Regions from separate parts of the Comamonas sp. NLF-1-9 genome, predicted to be linked through region 1. Evidence: predicted binding sites of a transcription regulator. Region 1 holds the regulator's gene; the other holds the start of a gene.
What was found. The regulator NrdR, encoded in region 1, represses ribonucleotide reductase genes. The targets are predictions, from matches to a motif close to CACNANATNTNGTG.

Region 1 (7,441 bases):
GGCGGGCGAGACGGCCATCGGCGCCGCCGTGCCGATCAGCGCGAGGTGACTCACGCGCTCCTTGAGGGCAGCCGCGGCTTCCATCGCGATGAGTGAGCCCCAGCTGTGGCCGACGAGCGCGGCCTTGTCGCAGCCGGCGGCATCGAGCAGCGCGGCGATGGTCTGCGCCCCCTGCGCGACGCTCGCCGGCGCCTCGCCGCTGCTGCGCGCGTGCCCGGGCAGGTCGATCGCAAGCACGTTGAAGCCGTGGTTGGCGAGGTAGCGTGCCTGCCAGAGCCAGACGCTGTGGTCGCACAGCACGCCGTGGATCAGGACGACGCTGGGCTGGGCCGGGTTGAAGCTCTTGTCGCCGGTATAGGCATAAAGCGGCGCGCCCTGGACTTGGTAGAGCATCACGCACCCGCCTTTTCTGCCGCTTTCAACGCGCGCTTCAAGTCGTCGATCAGGTCGTCGGGGTCTTCCAATCCGATGGAAAGCCGTATCGTGCCCTGGGTGATGCCGCCCGCGAGCAGCGCCTCGTCCGTCATGCGAAAGTGCGTGGTGCTCGCGGGGTGGATGACCAGCGAGCGGCAGTCGCCGACATTGGCCAGATGGCTGAAGATTTTCAGCGTTTCAATGAATTTTTTGCCCTGCTCGCGGCTGCCCTTGAGGTCAAAGCTGAAGACCGCGCCCGCGCCGCGCGGCAACAGTTTTTGCGCCAGGTGGTGGCTGGGGTGGCTCTCCAGCATGGGGTGACCCACGTGCGCGACGAAGGGGTGGCTCGCAAGGAACTGCACCACGCGCTCGGTGTTGCGCACGTGCCGCTCCATGCGCGCGCCCAGGGTTTCCACGCCCTGCAGGATGAGCCAGGCGCTGTGCGGGCTCAGGCAGGCGCCAAAGTCGCGCAGGCCTTCGCGGCGCGCGCGCAGCAGGAAGCCGCCGACGCTCGATTCCTGCGTGAACACCATGTCGTGAAAACCGTCATAGGGTGCGGTCAGCTCGGGAAAGCGTCCCGAGGCGTCCCAGTCGAAACCGCCGCCGTCGACCAGCACGCCGCCCATCACCGTGCCGTGGCCCGAGAGGAATTTGGTAGCAGCGTGGTAGACCAGATCGGCGCCGTGCGCGAGCGGTTGCATCAGATACGGCGTGGTAAAGGTGGAATCGACCAGCAGCGGCACGCCCGCCTCGTGCGCGATTTGCGCCACGGCGGGAATGTCCAGCACCTCCAGCCCCGGGTTGCCCAGGGTCTCGCCCAGCAGCAACTTGGTGTTGGGGCGGATCGCGGCGCGCCAGGCGTCGACGTCGGTCGGCTTGACGAAGGTCGTCGCTATGCCGAAGCGCCTGAGCGTGTAGTTCAGCAGGTTTTGCGAGCCGCCGTACAGCGCCGTGCTGGCGACGATGTGGCTGCCCGCGCCCATCAGCGTGACGATGGCCAGGTGCAGCGCCGCCATGCCGCTGGCTGTGGCGATGGCACCCGCGCCGCCCTCCAGCGCCGCGATGCGCTGCTCCAGCACGTCGGTCGTGGGGTTCGAGAGGCGCGAATACACGTGCCCCGGCTGCTCCATGTTGAACAGCGCGGCGGCGTGTTCGCTCGATTCGAAGACGAAGGAGGTGCTCAGGTAGATCGGCGTGGCGCGCGCACCGGTTGCAGGGTCGGGCCGCGCGCCCGCGTGCACCGCCAGCGTGTCAAAGCCGGGATCGGCGTAGCCGGGCATGGATGTCTCCGTGTTCGTGCATGAAGCGATGCATTGTGGGCTATATTTGCCGGTGCCCATCGCACCGATCACAGCCATGAAAGTTCGCGACATCCTGCGCCTGAAGGGCGGCACGCTCTACACCATCACGCCCGAGGACTCGCTGGCGGACGCGGCGCGCATCATGTCGGAAAACGATATCGGCTCCTTGGTGGTGATGGCGCACGAGCGTGTGGTCGGCATCCTCACCTTCCGCGAGGTGATAGACGCTGCGGTGAAGAACGGCGGCAAGTTCGACGGCCTGTCGGTCTACCGCAGCATGGACCCGGGGCCGCTCATCTGCACGCTGGAGACCGAGCTCGACGAGGTGCGCCGCATGATGCTGGGGCGCCACGCGCGCTACCTGCCGGTGATAGACAACCGCCAGCTCATGGGCGTGATCAGCTTCTACGACGTGGCCAAGACGGTGGTGGACAGCCAGAACCTGGAAAACAAGCTGCTCAAGGCCTATATCCGCGATTGGCCGCAAGACCAGGCCCCCTCTGAAGCGCAAGGTTGAAATCCGCCTCTAGCGCCCATCCAGCAAGCGCTGGCAGCTATCAAACCAGGAGTTCCCCATGAGTGGCAGCACGCTGGGCAGGCTGTTTTGCGTGACCAACTTCGGTGAATCCCACGGCCCGGCCATTGGCTGCGTGATCGACGGCTGCCCGCCGGGCATGGCGCTCACCGAGGCAGACATCCAGCACGATCTGGATCGCCGCCGCCCCGGCACCAGCCGCCACGTCACGCAGCGCAACGAGCCCGATGCGGTGGAGATCCTCTCGGGCGTGTACGAGGGCCGCACCACGGGCACGCCGATTGCGCTCCTGATCCGCAACCAGGACCAGCGCAGCAAGGACTACGGCGAGATCGCGCAGCAGTTTCGCCCCGGCCACGCCGACTACAGCTACTGGCACAAGTACGGCCTGCGCGATCCGCGCGGAGGAGGGCGCTCGTCGGCGCGCCTGACCGCCCCCACGGTGGCCGCGGGCGCCGTGGCCAGGAAGTGGCTCAAAGAGAAGTACGGCACGCAATTTCGCGCCTGCATGACGCAGCTCGGCGAGCTGCCGATTGCCTTTGAGAGCTGGGAGCACGTGCCGAACAATCCCTTCTTCGCGCCAGTGGCCGAAGTAGGGCAGCTCGAAGACTACATGGACGCGCTGCGCAAGGCGCACGACTCCTGCGGCGCGCGCATCCGGGTGCAGGCTACGGGCGTGCCCGTGGGCCTGGGCGCGCCGCTGTACGACAAGCTCGACGCCGACATCGCCAAGGTGATGATGGGGCTGAACGCGGTCAAGGGCGTGGAAATCGGCGACGGATTTGCCAGCGTCGCGCAGCGCGGCAGTGTGCATGGCGACGCGATCACGCCGGCGGGCTTTGCCAGCAACCACGCCGGCGGGGTGCTGGGCGGCATCAGCAGCGGGCAGGACATCGAGGTGAGCATCGCCATCAAGCCCACCAGCTCCATCCTGACGCCGCGCCCGTCCATAGACATCCATGGCGCGCCGGTGCAGGTGGTCACCAAGGGCCGACACGACCCTTGCGTGGGCATACGCGCGGCGCCGATCGCCGAAGCCTTGCTTGCCCTGGTACTGATGGACCACGCGCTGCTGCAGCGCGCGCAGTGCGCCGACGTGAGCCAGGCGCTTGCCCCGGTCGCGGCAAGTCTGAAGTAAAAAACAGAGCAAACGCTTGCCAGACGAGCGCTGGCAGCTATCGTTTGAATAGTGCTGGGCTACTCTGCCACTTTGTCTACCAGCGCCTTGAATTCGTCGATGTGTTCAAAGCTGCGGTACACGCTGGCGTAGCGTACGTAGGCGACCTTGTCCATGCGCTGCAGCTCGTGCATCGCCATCTCGCCCAGGCGGTTGGACAGGATTTCGCGCTCGCCCAGTTGCAGCAGGCGCTCTTCGATGCGCTCTATCGCCGCATCCACCTGCTCGGTGCCCACCGGGCGCTTGCGCAGCGCAATGCGAAATGAGCCTTCGAGCTTCTCGCGCTTGTACTCCACGCGCCGCCCGTCCTTCTTGACGATCGCGGGGAAGTTCACCTCGGGCCGTTCGTAGGTGGTAAAGCGCTTGTCGCAGGCGTTGCAGCGGCGCCTGCGGCGCACGTAGTCGCCGCCCTCGGACTCGCGCGTCTCCACGACCTGCGTGTCCGGATGGCTGCAGAACGGACATTTCATGGCTGTCCGGGCGGCGTGCGTGGCTCAGCGATAGACCGGAAAGCGCGCGGTCAGCTCGCCCACCCTGGCGCGCACCTGGGCCAGGTTGGCCTCGTCGTGCGGCTTGTCAAGCACGTCGGCCATCAGATGGGCGGTCAGGCGCGTCTCTTCTTCCTTGAAGCCGCGCGTGGTGATCGCGGGCGTGCCTACGCGCACCCCGCTGGTCACGAAGGGCTTTTCCGGGTCGTTCGGAATCGCGTTCTTGTTGATGGTGATGTGCGCCAGCCCCAGCGCCGCCTCGGCCGCCTTGCCAGTGATGCCCTTGGAGCGCAGGTCCACCAGCATCACGTGGCTTTCGGTGCGGCCACTGACGATGCGCAGACCGCGCTCTGTCAGGGTCTGGGCAAACACTTGGGCATTTTTGGCCACCTGCTTGCCGTAGGCCTTGAACTCGGGCGAGAGCGCCTCCTTGAAGGCCACGGCCTTGCCGGCAATCACGTGCTCCAGCGGCCCGCCTTGCAGGCCGGGGAAGACGGCGGAGTTGATGGCTTTTTCATGCTCGGCCTTCATCAGGATGAAGCCGCCGCGCGGGCCGCGCAGGCTCTTGTGCGTCGTGGAGGTGACCACGTCGGCAAACGGCACCGGGTTGGGGTATTCACCCGCGACGACGAGGCCGGCGTAGTGCGCAATGTCCACCCAGAAGATGGCGCCCACTTCCCTGGCCACGCGCGCCATGCGCTCGAAGTCGATGGCGAGCGCATAGGCCGAGGCGCCGCCGATGATGATGCGCGGCTTGTGCTCGCGCGCCTTGGCTTCAAAGGCCTCGTAGTCGATCTCTTCACTGGCGTTCAGGCCGTAGGAGACCACGTTGAACCATTTGCCGCTCATGTTCAGCGCCATGCCGTGCGTGAGGTGTCCGCCCTCGGCCAGGCTCATGCCCAGCAGCGTGTCGCCGGGCTTGGCAAAGGCCATCAGCACCGCCTGGTTGGCCTGCGAGCCCGAGTTGGGCTGCACATTGGCCGCCTCAGCGCCAAAGAGCTGCTTGACGCGGTCTATCGCCAGCTGCTCGATCACGTCCACGTTTTCGCAGCCGCCGTAGTAGCGCTTGCCCGGGTAGCCCTCGGCGTACTTGTTGGTCAGTTGCGAGCCTTGCGCAGCCATGACGGCGGGCGAGGCGTAGTTTTCGCTGGCGATGAGCTCGATGTGTTCTTCCTGGCGGCGGTTCTCCGCCTGGATGGCGGCCCACACTTCGGGGTCGGTCTGTTCTACGAGGATGTTTCGTTGGTACATGGCAGAGATTGCAGAGTCTTCCCTTGGCGTGCAAGGGCTGCCCAGGCGAACGACAAAACGCGCAGCGGCTTGTGCCCGTGCGGTACGCTTCCCCGTGGTATGCGCTGGTTGCGCCGGCGCGCCACGTCGGCGGCGCCGCCCGTCAGGGGCAACGCCAGACCTATCGCCAGTTGCGTACCGCGCGAGTGTAGCCTGCAGGGCAGGCGCGCCGGCGAGCGCACCCCGCCCGGCGCGCCTCAGTATCCGCTGGCCAGCAAGGCCACCTTTTCGCCCGGCTGGCGCGTGAGCGCGCCGGGGCCTGACGGCGCTGCGGGAGCAGGGGTGCGCGCAGCAACCAGCGGCGCGCGCGCAGCGCCTTCGGCCACCTGGCGCAGGCGCTGGTGTTCGGCCAGCACCTTGCCGGCGTAGCCGCCATCGTCGGCCAGATTGGCCGCGCCGACGTAAAAACGCAGGCCGCCTTCGAGCGAGCCGGCGCGCTGAATGCATTCCTGCAGCACCTTCACGCCCACACGCAGGTTGGCCACCGGGTCGAAGGCGGCAAAGCGCCCGCCAAAGTCCTCGTACTTGTCGGTATGCACGCGCGTCATCACCTGCATCAGGCCCTGGGCGCCGACAGCGCTCTGCGCGAAGGGGTTGAAGCCCGACTCCACCGCCATCACCGCCAGAATCAGGGTCGGCTCCAGCCGCGTGCGTGCGCCCACGGCGTAGGCTTCGCCCACCAGCACCGCCAGCGGCTCGGGGGCCACGCGGTACTTCTTGCTCAGCCAGTAGGTCACGGCGGCCTGTTCGCGCGGCAAGTCCTTGGGGTTGCCGGCCGTAGCGCGCTCGCTCGCGACGGCTTCAAGGGCAAAGCCGTTGATCTCGACCTGGCGCTCCTGCAGCCAGCCCATGAGCTGGTCGGCGCCCATCTGGCGCAGGTCTGGGCGGGCGGTCAGGGTGATCGCCGCAAAGGCCACCGCCAGACCCAGCAGCGCAAGCCCGCTGTGGGTCACTTCAAAGAATCCGGCAGCTATGTCGCCGACGAAAGTACGCATACCAGAGACGGCACGCAAGCCTGCCTTCTTCATGGGGAGTCCTTTTGCATCGATGCCCGCCTGCTTTTGCGTCCGAAGCGCAGGCGACACCTTCAAGAGCCGGATCCGGATCCGGCGTTCCGCCACCACCCTCGGTACATGGGAGCTCGGCCTGTTCGGATGGGGCCGACATGGTGCGTGGCACTGGGAGAGATCTAAGGGTTTGTACGGACCCTTTGTGGAGTTGAGCCGGATTCTAGGGAGCTTGCATATACACGGTCAATACTAAAGAAAAGATTTGTAGAACGAAAACATTATTAGTAACACCTCCAGGCAGCCCGCTCAAGGCACCCAATTCAAGGGTTTTCCATCGATGGGCCTTTTGGCGACGCGCACCGCGCAGCCCGCAGGTTTCCAGTTGCAACGGTGCGTGACCGGCCGGCGCAAAGCTGCTAAGGTGCCTTCGTCTGCAGCACGCAGACGCCGCTTGCCAGACTTGCCATGCCGGTCGATCCTCCATCGATCGCCGCGCGCCCGGCAAGGCGGGCAGCACCATGGGAGGCAATCGTTTGCCTCCGGCGCGTCGGACAGCAATCTCCGCCGCGCCAGGGACGGACCCGGCGGGTATGCCGGTCCCCCAGCCCGGTGCCCGGGGCTCCCCCGCCACCGGGCTTCTCTTTGCGCAGTGCAAGAGGCCGTGTCGCAGGGCACCGGGACGGCGCGGGCGGTACAGGCCGCAAACCAAGCCACAATAGCCGCCTTGCTCGCGCGTTTCTTGCCCTGATGACGCCGGGCGCGCGTCAACGCCCTACCGATCTACCCTCGCACCACCCATGTTTCCCTTTTCTTCCCCCAGCCCTGCGCCTGAACCCGATGCCGCTGCTCCTGCGGACAAGAGCGCCCATGTGCATCCGCTGGATGCACTGACCGGCGGCGCTTTCTCCGCCGCGACTTCGGGCGAGCGCTCGGCGCGCATCCGCGACTGGCTGGCCACCAACCCCGACAGCGCCCAGATGCAGGAAGTATTCAAGGAGCTGAGCACGCGCGACAAGGGCGCGGCCAAGGCAATACGCGAGCGCCTGGAGGAACAGCGCCGCGCCCTGGCCCAGCAGGCCATGGCGGCGGAGTGGGCGGCGCGGGCCCAGGCGCTGCTCGATGCACCGCGTCTGCATGTTGCCGATGCGCTCGCCTGGCAGCGCGACGCGGCCCGCGCCGGCGCGCCGCTCTCGCGCGAACCACTGCAGACGCTCAAGACCCGGTTG
Region 2 (7,441 bases), 350 kb from region 1:
GCGCCACCTGGTTCAGGCCGCTGCGCCGCAAGGCGTCGAGCGTGGGCGCCAGCAGTCGGCGCACCACCGCGGCCTGCACGGCGGCGGCCAGGTCGGCGCGGGGCTGTTCGCAGGGGCTGCCCTCCAGTGCCCGCACGCGCGCGAGGGCGGCAGCGCGCAGGGGGGCAAAGACAAATCCGGCTGGCGTCTCGGCCTCGTCGGCCTCGGGCAAGTCCAGCGCATCGGCGTTGCCGAAGTCGGCCAGGCGCTCCAGCGTCGGCCCGCCCGGTGCTTCCATGCCCAGCGCCAGCGCCAGCGCGTCGAAGACGGCGCCGGCGGGCAGGTCCAGCCCATGGGCGAGGACGCGGCAGTGCGCGGCGTCGTCCAGGCGCGCGAGCACGGTGTGCCTGGCCGTGGCGGCCAGCACCAGACAGGGGCCCGCCGGAGGCGTCTCATAGGCCAGGGGCGCCAGCAGGTGGGCCAGTACCGGGTCCACCGACTGGGTGCTGGCCGTGGGAAACAGCACGGTCAAGGCCGGGCTCATGCTGGAGCAGCCTGCGCCGACCCTGCGGGGCGGCAGCAGGGGTGCGCCCTGCGCGTCGCGCAGCGTGCGCAGCTCTTCCAGGCGCGCGCACTGCCCCTGGCCGAGCAGCGCCGGTCTGCCGCCGAGCTCATCGATCAGCGTCCAGGTGATTCTGCCGCCCCGCGAGGCAATGCCCAGGGCGGGCCCGTGTTGCGCTTGTGTCATGGCGCGCGCAAGTGTAGGCGCCGCGTCCGTGCCTGCGGGTATGCTGTGCGCTTGCACGCACGGGCAACGAGGGATTGCCCGATGCAGCGCCCGTATCCATGAAACACCTTCTGAATTTGCTGGCCGCCATCGCCCTGCTGGTGTGGGGCATGCACCTGGTACGCACCGGGGTGCTGAGGGTGTTTGGTGCCAATTTGCGCGCCTGGCTGGCGCGCAGCCTGGGCAACCGCTTTACGGCGGCGCTGTCGGGCATAGGGGTGACGGCGCTGGTGCAGTCCAGCACGGCCACGGCCTTGATGACGGCTTCCTTCGTCGGGCAGGGGCTGATCTCGCTGCCGGCGGCGCTGGCGGTGATGCGCGGGGCGGACATCGGCACGGCGCTGATGGCGGTGCTGCTGTCTTTTGACCTGTCCTGGCTGTCGCCGATGTTCATCTTCGTCGGCGTGGTGTTGTTCATCACGCGCCAGGCCAGCACAGCCGGGCGGGTGGGGCGCATCTTCATCGGGCTGGGGCTGATGCTGCTGGCGCTGGAGCGCATCGTGCAGGCCAGCGACCCCATGCTTGCTTCGCCCGTCACCGCCGTGGTGCTGGAGGCCTTGGGCAAGGATTTGCTGGCCGAGATTCTCATCGGCGCGGTGCTGGCCATCATCTCCTACTCGAGCCTGGCCGTGGTGCTGCTGATCGCCGCCATGGCCGCGTCGCAGGTGGTGCCGGTGGACATGGCGCTGGGCCTGGTGCTCGGAGCCAATGTGGGCAATGGCCTGGCGGCGGTGCTGACCCTGGCCGGCGCCGATACCGAAGTCAAGCAGGTGACCGTGGGCAACCTGTTGTTCAAGCTGCTGGGCGTGGCGGTGATGGCGCCCTTCGTCGGCCTGTGGCTGCGCCTGGTGCAGCCGCACATGCCCGGCGTGGCGCACGGCGTGGTGCTGTTTCACCTGGCCTACAACGTGATCATCAGCGTGGGCTTCATCGGCCTGACCCAATGGGTGGCGCGGCTGATCGCGCGCCTGCTGCCCAAGCCGGCGCGGCTGCCGGGCCAGCGGCCGCACCACTTGGACCCCTCGGCGCTGTCCACGCCGTCGCTGGCCATGAGCCTGGCGGTGCGCGAGGCGCTGACACAGGCCGACGTGGTGGAAAACATGCTCGCCGGCGTGATGGAGGTGATACGCCACAACGACGAATCGCTGGCCATGCGGCTGCGCGAGATGGACGACGAGGTGGACAGCCTGTATTCCGCGATCAAGTACTACCTGACCAAGATCCCGCGCGACGACCTGGGCGAAAAGGAGAGTCGGCGCTGGGCCGACATCATCAGCTTCACGATCAACATGGAGCAGATCGGCGACATCATCGAGCGCATCGTGCAGGATGTGGAAGAAAAGAAGATCAGCAAGGGCGTGGAATTTTCCGAGGCCGGCATGGCCGAGATCTCCGACCTGCATGCACGCCTGGTGAACAACCTGCGCCTGAGCATGGGGGTGTTCCTGGACGGCACGGTGCGCGACGCCCAGCGCCTGCTGGAGGAAAAGGGGCACTTTCGTGCGCTGGAGCGCACCTACGCGGCCAACCATCTGGCGCGGCTGGCCGAGCGCGCGACGCAGAGCATGGAGACGAGCTCGCTGCACATCGACCTGCTGTCGGACCTGCGGCGCATCAACTCGCTCATCAGCGCCACTGCCTACCCCATCCTGGAGCAGGCCGGCGCCCTGCCTTCGGGGCGCGAGCGGGCGGTCGGGCATGAAGGCGGCCTGCCCAAGGTCTGAAGCCTTGGCTTGAGCCTGCGCCCGGGCCAGGTGCAGCCAGGCGCAGACGGGTTTAGCCTCGCTTCTGGCTGCCGTCCTCGGCCTCTGTTGCAAATCGGCCAAAGCCAGCGAAGGCGCGCTTCAGCGCCGGTTTTGCCGTATCCGGCTCCAGCGTGTCGCGGTCCTTTTGCCCACTACATGTTGTGTTAGGCTGTCCATGAAACTACTATACGTAGTGTTTGATGAACCGCCACACACCACAGGAGAGCAAGCCGCCATGATCGAATCCGTCACCAAGCGCGATGGCCGCGTAGAGCCATTCACCCCGTCCAAGCTCAACGGCTGGGGCGAATGGGCCGCCAAGGCCCTGGGGCCGGACATGGACTGGTCCTCGGTGGTGCTGGAGACCGTGACGGACATGCCCGAGCAGGTGACGACGACCATGCTGCAGCAGCAGCTCATCAAGAACTGCCTGCAGTCCGATTCCTGGCTGTACAACCGCATGGCCGGGCGTCTGTACGCCGCGCTGATGCACAAGGAGGTGCACGGCGTCTTCATGCCCACGGTGCTGCAACTGCACCGGCGCCTGCAAAAGCTCGGCTACATGGAGGTGCTCGACTACTCGGACGAGGAATACGCCGAGGTCGAAAAACTCATCGACCACGACCGTGACTACGGCTATGCGCACTACCAGTTGCACACCCACCTGTCGAAGTACGCGATTGCCGACCGGGTGAAAAACCGCATCTACGAAACCTCGCAGTTCATCTACATGCGCATGGCCATGGCGCTGGCGGTGGACCAGCCGCGCGAGCGGCGCATGCACGACGTGGCGCGGTGGTACGAGCACCTGTCGATGAACCGCATCAACGCGCCCACGCCCAACCACATCAATCTGGGCACGCCACTGCGCGGCTACGCCAGTTGCTGCCTCTACACCACGGCCGATTCGGCGCGCTCGATCGCGGTGGGCAACCACATCGCCTACACCATGACCTACATGAGCGCGGGCATCGGCTCGCACATGAACATCCGCTCGGTCAACGACCCGGTGCGCGGCGGCGTGATCCGCCACCAGGGCAAGCTCCCCTATCTGCGCGCGGTGGTCTCGGAGGTGAAATCCAGCCTGCAAAACGGCCGCGGCGGCGCCTGCACCAGCTATTTTTCGATCTACGACCCCGAAATCGAAACCCTGCTGCGCCTGAAGAACCCGATGTCCACCGAGGACAAGAAGATCCGCGGCATGGATTATTCGTGGGGCAGCAACCGCCTGTTTGCGCGCAAGGTGGCGCGCAATGAAGAGATCTTCCTGTTCAACAGCCACACCGCGCCCGATCTGTACGAGGCGCTCTACAGCAACGACGAGGAACGCTTCGAGCAGCTCTACCAGAAGTACGAAAAGAACCCGCTCTTCCCCAAGCGCTTCGTCAACGCGCGCGAGCTGCTCATCACCGCCTGCAACGAATGGAACGAAACCGGGCGCATCTACGAGCACAACATCCTCGAGATGAATCGGCACACGCCGTTCAAGGAGACGATTTACAGCTCCAACCTCTGCTCAGAGATCGACCTGCCGACCGGCGCCTACAACCACATCACCGAGATCTACCAGAACGCCGACGTTTCCTTCGTCGAATTTGAAGACGAAGAGGGCGGCAAGCATAGCCTGAGCGGCGAGCACGCGGTGCAGACCGGCCGCGGCATGGTCTATCCGCTGGAGCTGCAAGAGGGTGATGAGGTGAACGGCGTCACCGTGCACAAGATCGTGCAGCGCTCCTCGCCCGAAGTGGCTACCTGCAACCTGGCGGGCATCTGCGTGGACAACATCGAAAGCGACGCGCAGTACGAAGAGGTCGCCTACTACGCGCTCTTGATGATCGACAAGTGCATCCACCTGGCCGAATACGAGCTGCCGCACATCGGCTACACCTCCAAGGCGCGCCTGAACGCCGGCGTGGGCATTCTGGGCATGGCGCACCTGATGGCGCGCGAGCACCAGCGCTACACCACCACCGAGGGCAAGCAATTCATCCACCGCGTGGCCGAGCGCCACTTCTACCACCTGGTGCGCGCCAGCCTGCGCCTGGGGCAGGAACTGGGCAACGCCCCCTGGATGCACAAGACCCGCTGGCCCGAAGGCTGGATGCCGCTGGATACCTACAACCGCAACGTCGACCAGATTGCCGCCTTCACCAACCACTACGACTGGGAGGCGCTGCGCCTGGAAGTCGTAGCCAACGGCGGTATCCGCAATTCGGTGCTGGCCGCGCACATGCCCACCGAAACCTCGGCCAACGCCTCGGGCACGACCAACGGCGTCTACCCGATCCGCGAGCTGACCATGATCAAGACCGACAACCAGCGCGTGAACTACTGGGCCGCGCCCGAGGGCGAAGAGCTGGCACCGTGGTACGAATCGGCCTGGAACATCCCCGCCAAGGACATGACCGAGGCCTACGCCATCATCCAGAAATGGACCGACCAGGGCATCTCGGCCGACTTCTACCGCAAGGTGATCGGCGACGCCTTCATCGGCTCCAGCGAAATGATTCGCGACTACCTCTACCGCATCAAGATGGGCCTCAAGAGCAAGTACTACATGAACCAGAAAACCTCGGCGGGCTTTCAGCCGCTCAACGAGGCCGAGGCCGAACGCAAGGAACTCGTCGGCCGCATGGTCGGCAGCGCCATGGCCGTCCAGACGGGCGAGCCCCAGCCTGAAAGCCCCCGCGCCGAGCGCAAGGCCGACACCGAGCATGTCAGCGTGCTCGACGCCGACCCCGAGTGCAACGGCTCTTGCACGCTCTGACGCAAGAAAGGCCCACCATGACCGCCAACGTCTTCAACTACGACAAGACCGATTACGACAAGCCGCTGCTCTTCCTCGGTGAAAAGCAGGGCTTGTTCGACACCATCAACCGCCACTACCCGCGCATCTGGGAGCTGTACAAGACGCAGAAATCGCTCGACTGGGACGAAAACGAATTCGACTACTCCAGCTGCAACGCCGACTTCAAGAAAGCCAGCCGCTCCACCTACGACATGATGATCAAGACGCTGGCCTGGCAGTGGGAGGCCGACAGCGTCGCCAGCCGCGCCATCGCGCCCGTGCTCGCGCCCTTCATCACCAGCAGCGAACTCTGGGCCGCCTGGCAGCGCGTGTCCGACAACGAAGTCATCCACGCCGCCACCTATTCGGAGATCGTGCGCAATTCGTTTGACGACCCTTCGGTCATCATCGACGAAATCCTGCGCGTGGAAGAGGCCCATGCGCGCCTGAACCGCGTGGTGCAAGCCTTTGCCGACGGCTTCAAGGCATCGCATCAGTACGCGCTGGAGCAACTGCCCAACGACCAGGAAACCTACAACGCCATCTTCATGATGGTGGTGGCGCTGTACTGCATGGAGCGCATCCAGTTCATGGCCTCGTTCGCCGTGACCTTTGCCATCTGCGACACCGGCATGTTCCAGCCCATAGGCAAGGCGATCCAGAAAATCGCCCAGGACGAGCTGGAAATCCACGCCGAACTCGATCGCGCCGTGCTGCAAAACGAACTGGAAACCGCTCGCGGCCAGATCGCCTTCGCGCAAAAGCGCGAGGACATCGAGCAACTCATCGCCGAGGTGGTGGACAGCGAACTCACCTGGATTGAATATCTCTTCTCCGAAGGGCGCGAACTGGTTGGCATGAACGCCGACCGCCTGGCTGCCTGGACGCTGTACTGCGCCAAGGACGTGTACCAGACGCTGGGCATAGAGACCACGCGCTACGAGTTTCCCAAAGCCAACCCGCTGAAATTCATGGAAAAGTGGCTCAACATCAGCAAGACCCAAGCTTCACCTCAGGAGCAGGATATTGCGGCGTACAAGGTCGGGGTGATGAGGAGGAATGATGAGGGGGTGGTGTTTGAGGAGGATTTTTGAGGCGTTGTCGCACCACGGACGATCACAGGGCCGCTGGTTGAACATTTCAGGACGGCCTTGGTGCCACTGCTTCATGGCCTGCCGGGGCGTTTTGCTGGGCAGCGCTGATTGGGGCAGTTGGCGGTTGTACAAGGCTGCATTCAGAAAACGACGCAGAAGACGGTGCAGTCTGACATCAACCTTGCGGCAAGCCGCTACAGGCTGATGGGAGATTGAACCATGATCGACACCATCCATCCCAGCAGCGGCAACGTGTTCGTTGACCTGGGTTACTCCGAGGGTGAGGCTGCGGTGCTGGCGCTGCGCGCCGATCTGATGGCGCGCTTGCGCCTGCTGGTACAGACCGAAGCTTGGACGCAGCAGCAAGCGGCTCAGCGTTTTGGTATTGCGCAGTCGCGTGTATCTGATCTCGTGCGCGGCAAGTGGGACAAGTTCAGCCTGGACATGCTCATCACGCTGGCGGCACGCGCAGGGCAGAAGGTGGCGCTGGAGATGCACGGCTGAAGCATCCCAAGAGTGTTCAGTCAGACCGAGGCGCCAGAACGCCAAGCTGGCGGCGCAGGTCTTCCAAGTGGCCCGAAACCCACGCGAAACGCAAGGTGCGGGCGATACGGGAAACCCCATCGGCGCAGAATGTTCTCAGCCCGCCGATTCAAACCCCCTCGTAAAACGCCCCCAGCACCAGCGCCGCCTCCGGCGTAAACGCGCCGGCAGCCAGCCGCGCCTGCACCTCGGCGTGGCTCCAGCATTCAAAGCGCTCGACTTCGCCGTCCTGGTTCACTGGCGCCACGGCCTGCGGCAGGCGGGCCGACCACCAGTGGATGCGTTCGTGCAGATGGCCCAGGCGCGCGCCGCCTTCGTCGCTGGGCTGGTCCAGCAGCACGGGGGCGCCGGCTTGCAGGTGGGTGAGGGCGCTGAGCTGCAGCCCGGCTTCTTCCTGGGTTTCGCGCGCGAGAGCGTCGCGCAGGCTGTCGCGCGCGCTCACCATGCCGCCCATCAGCGTGTCCCATTGGCCGGGGTGGCTGGGCTTGGTGCGCGATCGCTGCTG

Region 2: the regulator NrdR is predicted to act here: its motif matches at 2,662-2,675, upstream of KUD94_RS02925 (ribonucleoside-diphosphate reductase subunit alpha).

The regions. Positions count from the first base shown of each region.
Region 1 is NZ_CP078069.1:938,620-946,060, reverse strand. It holds gene KUD94_RS04625 (alpha/beta fold hydrolase) at 1-393, opposite strand, end outside; gene KUD94_RS04620 (O-acetylhomoserine aminocarboxypropyltransferase) at 393-1,694, opposite strand; gene KUD94_RS04615 (CBS domain-containing protein) at 1,771-2,232, shown strand; gene aroC (chorismate synthase) at 2,291-3,388, shown strand; gene nrdR (transcriptional regulator NrdR) at 3,448-3,897, opposite strand; gene glyA (serine hydroxymethyltransferase) at 3,922-5,166, opposite strand; ZMP/ZTP riboswitch at 5,199-5,350, opposite strand; gene KUD94_RS04595 (transglycosylase SLT domain-containing protein) at 5,403-6,200, opposite strand; gene KUD94_RS04590 (DUF349 domain-containing protein) at 7,013-7,441, shown strand, end outside.
Region 2 is NZ_CP078069.1:591,507-598,947, forward strand. It holds gene KUD94_RS02915 (hypothetical protein) at 1-727, opposite strand, end outside; gene KUD94_RS02920 (Na/Pi cotransporter family protein) at 826-2,490, shown strand; gene KUD94_RS02925 (ribonucleoside-diphosphate reductase subunit alpha) at 2,747-5,278, shown strand; gene KUD94_RS02930 (ribonucleotide-diphosphate reductase subunit beta) at 5,296-6,393, shown strand; partial or broken gene KUD94_RS14660 (hypothetical protein) at 6,307-6,528, opposite strand; gene KUD94_RS02935 (helix-turn-helix domain-containing protein) at 6,613-6,897, shown strand; gene KUD94_RS02940 (NUDIX domain-containing protein) at 7,046-7,441, opposite strand, start outside.